3 regions of the Pseudomonas sp. XP1 genome follow, and region 2 is predicted to be linked to each of the others. Evidence: predicted binding sites of a transcription regulator. Region 2 holds the regulator's gene; each other region holds the start of a gene.
The links. Region 2 encodes sigma-54, which starts transcription at its own class of promoters, with help from an activator protein. Its sites were predicted from a motif close to ANTGGCATNNANNTTGCTNT; they were not measured.
Positions count from the first base shown of each region.

Region 1: flgB (flagellar basal body rod protein FlgB) is a predicted target of sigma-54. The motif match lies at 829-848, and genes of this name have one in related genera.
Region 3: ACK1U9_RS02995 (flagellar basal body rod protein FlgF) is a predicted target of sigma-54. The motif match lies at 1,235-1,254, and genes of this name have one in related genera.

Region 1 covers NZ_JBNRIJ010000002.1:138,558-140,731, reverse strand. The annotation lists gene flgC (flagellar basal body rod protein FlgC) at 1-369, opposite strand, end outside; gene flgB (flagellar basal body rod protein FlgB) at 372-782, opposite strand; gene cheR (protein-glutamate O-methyltransferase CheR) at 1,151-1,978, opposite strand; gene ACK1U9_RS02960 (chemotaxis protein CheV) at 2,030-2,174, opposite strand, start outside.
Region 2 covers NZ_JBNRIJ010000010.1:168,039-170,212, forward strand. The annotation lists gene lptB (LPS export ABC transporter ATP-binding protein) at 1-48, shown strand, start outside; gene ACK1U9_RS12145 (RNA polymerase factor sigma-54) at 225-1,718, shown strand; gene hpf (ribosome hibernation-promoting factor, HPF/YfiA family) at 1,798-2,106, shown strand; gene ptsN (PTS IIA-like nitrogen regulatory protein PtsN) at 2,119-2,174, shown strand, end outside.
Region 3 covers NZ_JBNRIJ010000002.1:142,091-144,264, forward strand. The annotation lists gene flgE (flagellar hook protein FlgE) at 1-823, shown strand, start outside; gene ACK1U9_RS02990 (hypothetical protein) at 896-1,081, shown strand; gene ACK1U9_RS02995 (flagellar basal body rod protein FlgF) at 1,312-2,052, shown strand; gene flgG (flagellar basal-body rod protein FlgG) at 2,100-2,174, shown strand, end outside.

The DNA of each region.
Region 1 (2,174 bases), on a different contig from region 2:
GCGGCTGGCGGAGATCATGTCAGCCATCTCCTCAACCACGTTGACGTTCGGGTAGTAGACGTAGCCATCCTTGTTCGCCGCCGGGTGGTTGGGCTCGTAACGGGCCTCCAGGTTGCTCTGGTCCTCAACGATGCCTTTTACCTGCACGCCCTGCCCTGCCTCGCCCTGGTCTTCGAACAGCGACTGGCTGCCGCCGGCCTGCGCGTCCTGGAAGGTGGTGGCGAACACCGGGTGGCGGGCGCGGTAGGTCTGGTCGATGCTCGAGGAAACGGTCTCGGCGTTGGCGATGTTGGACGCAACGGTGTTCAGGCGCGTGTTCTGCGCACTCATGCCGCTACCGGCAATATTGAAGACACTGGAAAGGGACATGGTCATTCTCCCCGCAGGGCCGAAACCAGCCCTTTGAATTTACTGTTGAGCAAGGTGAAGCTGGCCTGGAAGCCGACGGCGTTTTCGGTGTAGTTCGATTGCTCGATCTGCGCGTCCACGGTGTTCTGGTCGATCGACGGCTGCGTTGGCGTGCGGTACTTGAGGGTATCGTCAGCCATGGCCAGGCCCTCGGCCTCGATATGGCGGCTGTTGGTACGATCCAGGCTGAAACGGCCGCCGCTTTGCTGCTTGTCGCTTTCGGCAGCGAGCACCGAGGCGAAGTCCATGTCGCGCGCCTTGTAGTTGGGCGTGTCGGCGTTGGCGATGTTGTTGGCCAGCACTTCGGCACGCTGAGCGCGGAAGCCCAGGGCCTTTTCGTGAATACCAAGCGCCTTGTCGAAACTGATGCTCATGTCGGGGAAACCTTCGGAGGTTGACCGGAATATCGTTGGGCAAGGTATAGCAAGTGCTGTGCCAACCAACAGAAACCCCGGAAATACGGGCTTGCAGGGCGAGATGCTGCCAGAGTGATGCCAGAAAAGCGGCAAAGGCCTTCCGCCTTGGGCGGCGAAAGCGGCAATTGCCGGGCGGCAAAAGCGGCAAAACAAAAAATTGACGTCAGCATTTCTCCTGTGCCGGCCTCTTCGCGGGCAAACCCGCTCCCACAAGGTTCTGCACAGCTTTCAAGGTCGGCGCGGTACCTGTGGGAGCGGGCATGCCCGCGAAGAGGCCGGCACAGGCAAACAAAAAGGCCGGCAACTTTCGCTGCCGGCCTTTGTGCTTACTTCGCCTGGTAGATGATTCCCGGGCTGCACTGCACCATCTGGTAATGGTCCGGCAGCCCGTTCAGCGCCTCGGAAGCCCCGAGGAACAGATACCCGCCCGGCTTCAAGGTACTGTGGATACGCAACAGGATGTCCTTCTTCACCTGCGCCGAGAAGTAGATCAGCACGTTACGGCAGAACACCACATCGAACTTGCCCAGGCTGGCATAGCTGTCGAGCAGGTTGAACGAGCGGAACTCGACGCGGCTGCGAATCGCAGGCTTGACTGCCCAGCGCCCCGCCCCCTTGGTGTCGAAGTAGCGCTGCAGGCGCTCCTGGGACAAGCCACGGGCAATCGCCAGGCTGTCGTACTCGCCGGTCTTGCAGTTGGTCAACATCGTGCCGGACAGGTCGGTGGCAACGATCTGCGCGCCCATCTTCAACTGGCCGAGGTTGCTGCGCTCGAATTCGTCGATGGCCATCGAGATGGAATACGGCTCCTGCCCCGACGAACAGGCCGCCGACCACATGCGCAGGCGCTGGCCGGGGTTGTTGCGAATGAACTCGGGTATGACCTTGTTCTTCAGTACCTCGAACGGATAGGTATCGCGAAACCACAGGGTCTCGTTGGTGGTCATGGCATCGACCACCTGCTCACGCAAGCCGCCGCGCGGCTGGGCCTGGATCCGCTGAACCAGCTCGCCCAGACTCTTGATGCCCTGTTGCTCCATCAGCTTGTTGAGACGGCTGGAGACCAGGTACTGCTTATTCTCGCCCAGCAGGATGCCACAGGCTTTCTCCAGGAAGACCCGGAACTGTTCGAAATCCAAATTACCCGTAGACACTACTGCCGCCTCTTTTAAATCACTGGTGCCGGGGGCCTGCCCCCGGCTGCTTCAATGCGCTGCCTTGATCCGGTCGACTACCCGCTGGGCCAGGTCGTCCGGCTTGAACTTGGCCAGGAAGTCATCGGCACCGACCTTCTTGACCATCGCCTGGTTGAACACCCCGGAAAGCGAAGTATGCAGGCAGATGTGCAAT
Region 2 (2,174 bases):
AACGACCTGGTCAAAGAGGTTTACCTGGGCCACGAGTTCCGGCTCTGACCCCGGCACGCGCCTGGAGTACTGGCAAATCGCCCTGAAGGCCGGGGTAAAGTTGTTACAGTGCTCTAGGCAAACGCTACAATTTAAGGCATAAAACTTGCTTGATCTGGCGCCCCGGCGCCCTCGTGTAGTGGATGGCGCATGCGCGCCGGCGAACAAGGTATTAAGCCCCAGCCATGAAACCATCGCTCGTCCTAAAAATGGGCCAGCAACTGACGATGACACCGCAGTTGCAACAGGCCATCCGCCTGCTCCAGCTCTCCACCCTGGACCTCCAACAGGAAATCCAGGAAGCGCTGGAGTCGAACCCGATGCTCGAACGTCAGGAAGACGGCGACGACTTCGACAACAGCGACCCGATGGCGGACAACGCCGAGAACAAGCCGGCCGCCGAAGTCCAGGACAACAGCTTCCAGGAAAGCACTACCAGTGCCGACACCCTGGAAGACGGTGAGTGGAGCGAGCGCATCCCCAACGAACTGCCGGTCGACACCGCCTGGGAAGACATCTACCAGACCAGCGCCAGCAGCCTGCCGAGCAACGACGACGACGAGTGGGACTTCACCACCCGCACATCGGCCGGCGAAAGCCTGCAAAGCCACCTGCTGTGGCAACTGAACCTGGCTCCGATGTCCGACACCGACCGCCTGATCGCCGTCACCCTGATCGACAGCATCAACGGCCAGGGCTACCTGGAAGATACCCTCGAGGAAATCTGCGCCGGTTTCGACCCGGAGCTGGATATCGAGCTGGACGAGGTCGAAGCGGTACTGCACCGCATCCAGCAGTTCGAACCAGCCGGTGTTGCCGCCCGCACCCTGGGCGAATGCCTGTTGCTGCAACTGCGCCAGCTGCCCGCCAGCACGCCGTGGATGGCCGAAGCCAAGCGCCTGGTCACCGACTTCATCGACCTGCTCGGCAGCCGTGATTACAGCCAGCTGATGCGTCGCATGAAAATCAAGGAAGACGAGCTACGCCAGGTCATCGAGCTGGTACAAAGCCTCAACCCGCGCCCCGGCTCGCAGATCGAGTCCAGCGAGCCTGAGTACGTGGTGCCAGACGTCATCGTGCGCAAGGACAGCGACCGCTGGCTGGTGGAGCTGAACCAGGAGGCCATTCCGCGCCTGCGCGTCAACCCGCAATATGCCGGTTTTGTGCGCCGGGCCGACACCAGCGCCGACAACACCTTCATGCGCAACCAGTTGCAGGAAGCGCGCTGGTTCATCAAGAGCCTGCAAAGCCGCAACGAAACCCTGATGAAGGTGGCCACGCAGATCGTCGAGCACCAGCGCGGCTTCCTCGATCACGGCGACGAAGCGATGAAGCCGTTGGTGCTGCATGACATCGCCGAAGCGGTGGGCATGCACGAGTCGACCATTTCGCGGGTAACCACGCAGAAATACATGCACACGCCGCGTGGCATCTACGAACTGAAATACTTTTTCTCCAGCCACGTCAGCACCTCCGAAGGCGGAGAATGCTCGTCTACGGCGATCCGCGCGATCATCAAGAAACTGGTTGCGGCGGAAAATCAGAAAAAGCCATTGAGTGACAGCAAGATCGCTGGTTTACTGGAGGCACAAGGCATCCAGGTAGCCCGTCGCACCGTCGCCAAGTACCGCGAGTCCCTCGGCATCGCACCGTCGAGCGAGCGCAAGCGACTGATGTAGCCCCTGAGATGTGCCACAGCGTTTGTGGGGCAGGTGCAAGATCTGCCTCTTTATGCACGGGCAACAAAGGAGAAGCTGTATGCAAGTCAATATCAGTGGACAGCATGTAGAAGTCACCCAGCCACTGCGCGATTACGTGCTTGAAAAGCTCGCTCGCGTGGAAAGTCACTTCGACAAGATCACCAACGTGCAGGTCATCATGAAAGTCGAGAAGCTGCAGCAGAAGGTCGAGGCGACCTTGCAGATTCCCGGCGGCGAAGTGGTTGCCAACGCCGAACACGAAGACATGTATGCAGCGATCGACGCCTTGGCAGACAAGCTCGACCGCCAACTGAAAAAACACAAGGAAAAACAGCAAAGCCTGCTGCAAGGTGCAGCTGCCCGCTGATCCCCCTCATCCATGATCCGACTTGAAACCATCCTGACCCCCGGCCGTTCCCTCGTGAACGTGCCGGG
Region 3 (2,174 bases), on a different contig from region 2:
TGGCGCGATGGTGCCGAACCTGCCGTTCGATCCTTCCGATCAGACGACTTACACCAAGTCTTTCCCGACCAAGGTGTACGACAGCCAGGGTAACGAGCACACCATGGAGCAGTTCTATCGCAAGACTGGCACCAATGAGTGGACCATGTACACCCTGGTCGATGGGCGCAACCCGTTTTCGCCATCCTCCACCGCGCCGCTGACTGGCACCATCAGCTTCAACAGCGATGGTTCGGTCAAGAGCATGACTGCGGACAATACCGGCCACCCGGCGGGCTCGTCGTTCACCGTGACCAACAACACCTTCACCATGACTGGCTGGGTGCCGGCGGTTGAAGATTCTGCGGGTAACTGGATCTCCAACGGCGCGGTGGGCAATGCCGATGGCATGCGCCTGGCGATGAACAGCACCACCTCCTACAACACCGAGACCGCGCGCATGTCGCAGTCCCAGGACGGCTACGCGACCGGTATCCTGTCGAGCCTGAGCATCGACTCGACGGGTGTGCTGTTCGCCAGCTTCAGCAACCAGCAATCCCGCGCCATTGGCCAGGTGGCCCTGGCCAGTTTCGCCAACGAGCAGGGCCTGCAGCAGATTGGTGGTACCCGCTGGACCGAAACCTACACGTCCGGTATCCCGGGCATCGATGCGCCGAAGACAGGTACCCTGGGCAGCGTCGAGTCCAACGCGCTGGAAGGCTCGAACGTGAACCTGACGCAGGAGCTGGTAGAGCTGATCAAGGCGCAGAGCAACTACCAGGCGAACGCCAAGACTATCTCCACTGAAAGCACCATCATGCAGACCGTCATCCAGATGGCCTGATGGTCGCTGGCTGAGTGCATGTGGGCGAACCCCTTTGTCATGAAGGGGTTCGTCGTCTTTGCCGGAGGGGTCATGAAAAGGCTGGTTGTCACATTGTTCGCTGCTTTTTGCCTGTACCAGGCCCAGGCCGGTACGGCGCCCTGGTGGCGCTGGGAAAGCCAGGTGGATGGGCGCCTGGTCTGCTCGCAATGGCCGCCGGGGGAGGGCTGGAAGAAATTCGCCGGGCCTTACAGCAATGGTGGTTGCCGCGAGCCTTGAATAAACCTGTACCGGCCTCTTCGCGGGTTCACCCGCGAAGAGGCCGGTACAGGTTTGCCGCCATCGGCAACCAAGCGCCGGATAACCGGCGTCCAACACACCGACTGCCCCCTCGAAAGCCCGTATCCACGGGCTTTTTCATGATTTCGCAAAGTTGGTTCGGAACTTGCTTTCTAGCTCGCATAGCAACGGCGAGCGGCAAACGACCGCCAGTGCAATGGAGGATGACTGTGGACAAGATGCTTTACGTGGCCATGACCGGTGCCAGCCAGAATGCGCTGGCGCAGAAGGCGCACGCCAACAACCTGGCGAACATTTCCACCAACGGTTTCCAGCGAGACCTGGAGCAGGCTCGCTCGATGCCGGTGTTCGGCGACAGCTTTCCGTCGCGCGCCTTTGCCATGACCGAGCGCCCGGCCACCGACTTCAGCGAAGGTCCTATGGTGGAAACCGGCCGCGATCTGGATGTGACGGTGACCGGCAAGGGCTTCATCGCCGTGCAGGCGCCCGATGGCAGTGAAGCCTACGTACGCACCGGCAGCCTGAACATCGATGCCCTCGGTGTGCTGCGTGCCGGCAACGGCATGCCGGTAATCGGCAACGGCGGCCCGATTGCGATTCCGCCAGAGCAGAAGGTCGAAGTCGGCGCCGATGGCACCATCAGCATCCGCTCCATGGGGGAAGACCCGCGAGTGATGGCCGAAGTCGACCGCATCAAGCTGGTCAACCCCGATACCAAAGGCCTGACCAAGGGCCTGGATGGCCTGATCCATACCCGCGACGGCCAACCGGCCGACGCCGACGTCAACGTACGGGTGGTGTCGGGCTTCCTGGAAGGCAGCAATGTCAACGCCGTGGAAGAAATGACTTCGGTACTGGCGCTGTCCCGTCAATTCGAACTGCACGTCAAGATGATGAACGCGGCCAAGGAAGGCGACGAAGCCATGGCGCGTGTTTTGCAAATCGGCTAATCACTTTTGAACGGGTGCCGTAAAACAGGCGCACGAGGAGAACTTACATGCTTCCGGCTCTTTGGGTCGCTAAAACCGGCCTGTCCGCCCAGGACACCAACCTGACGGTCATCTCCAACAAC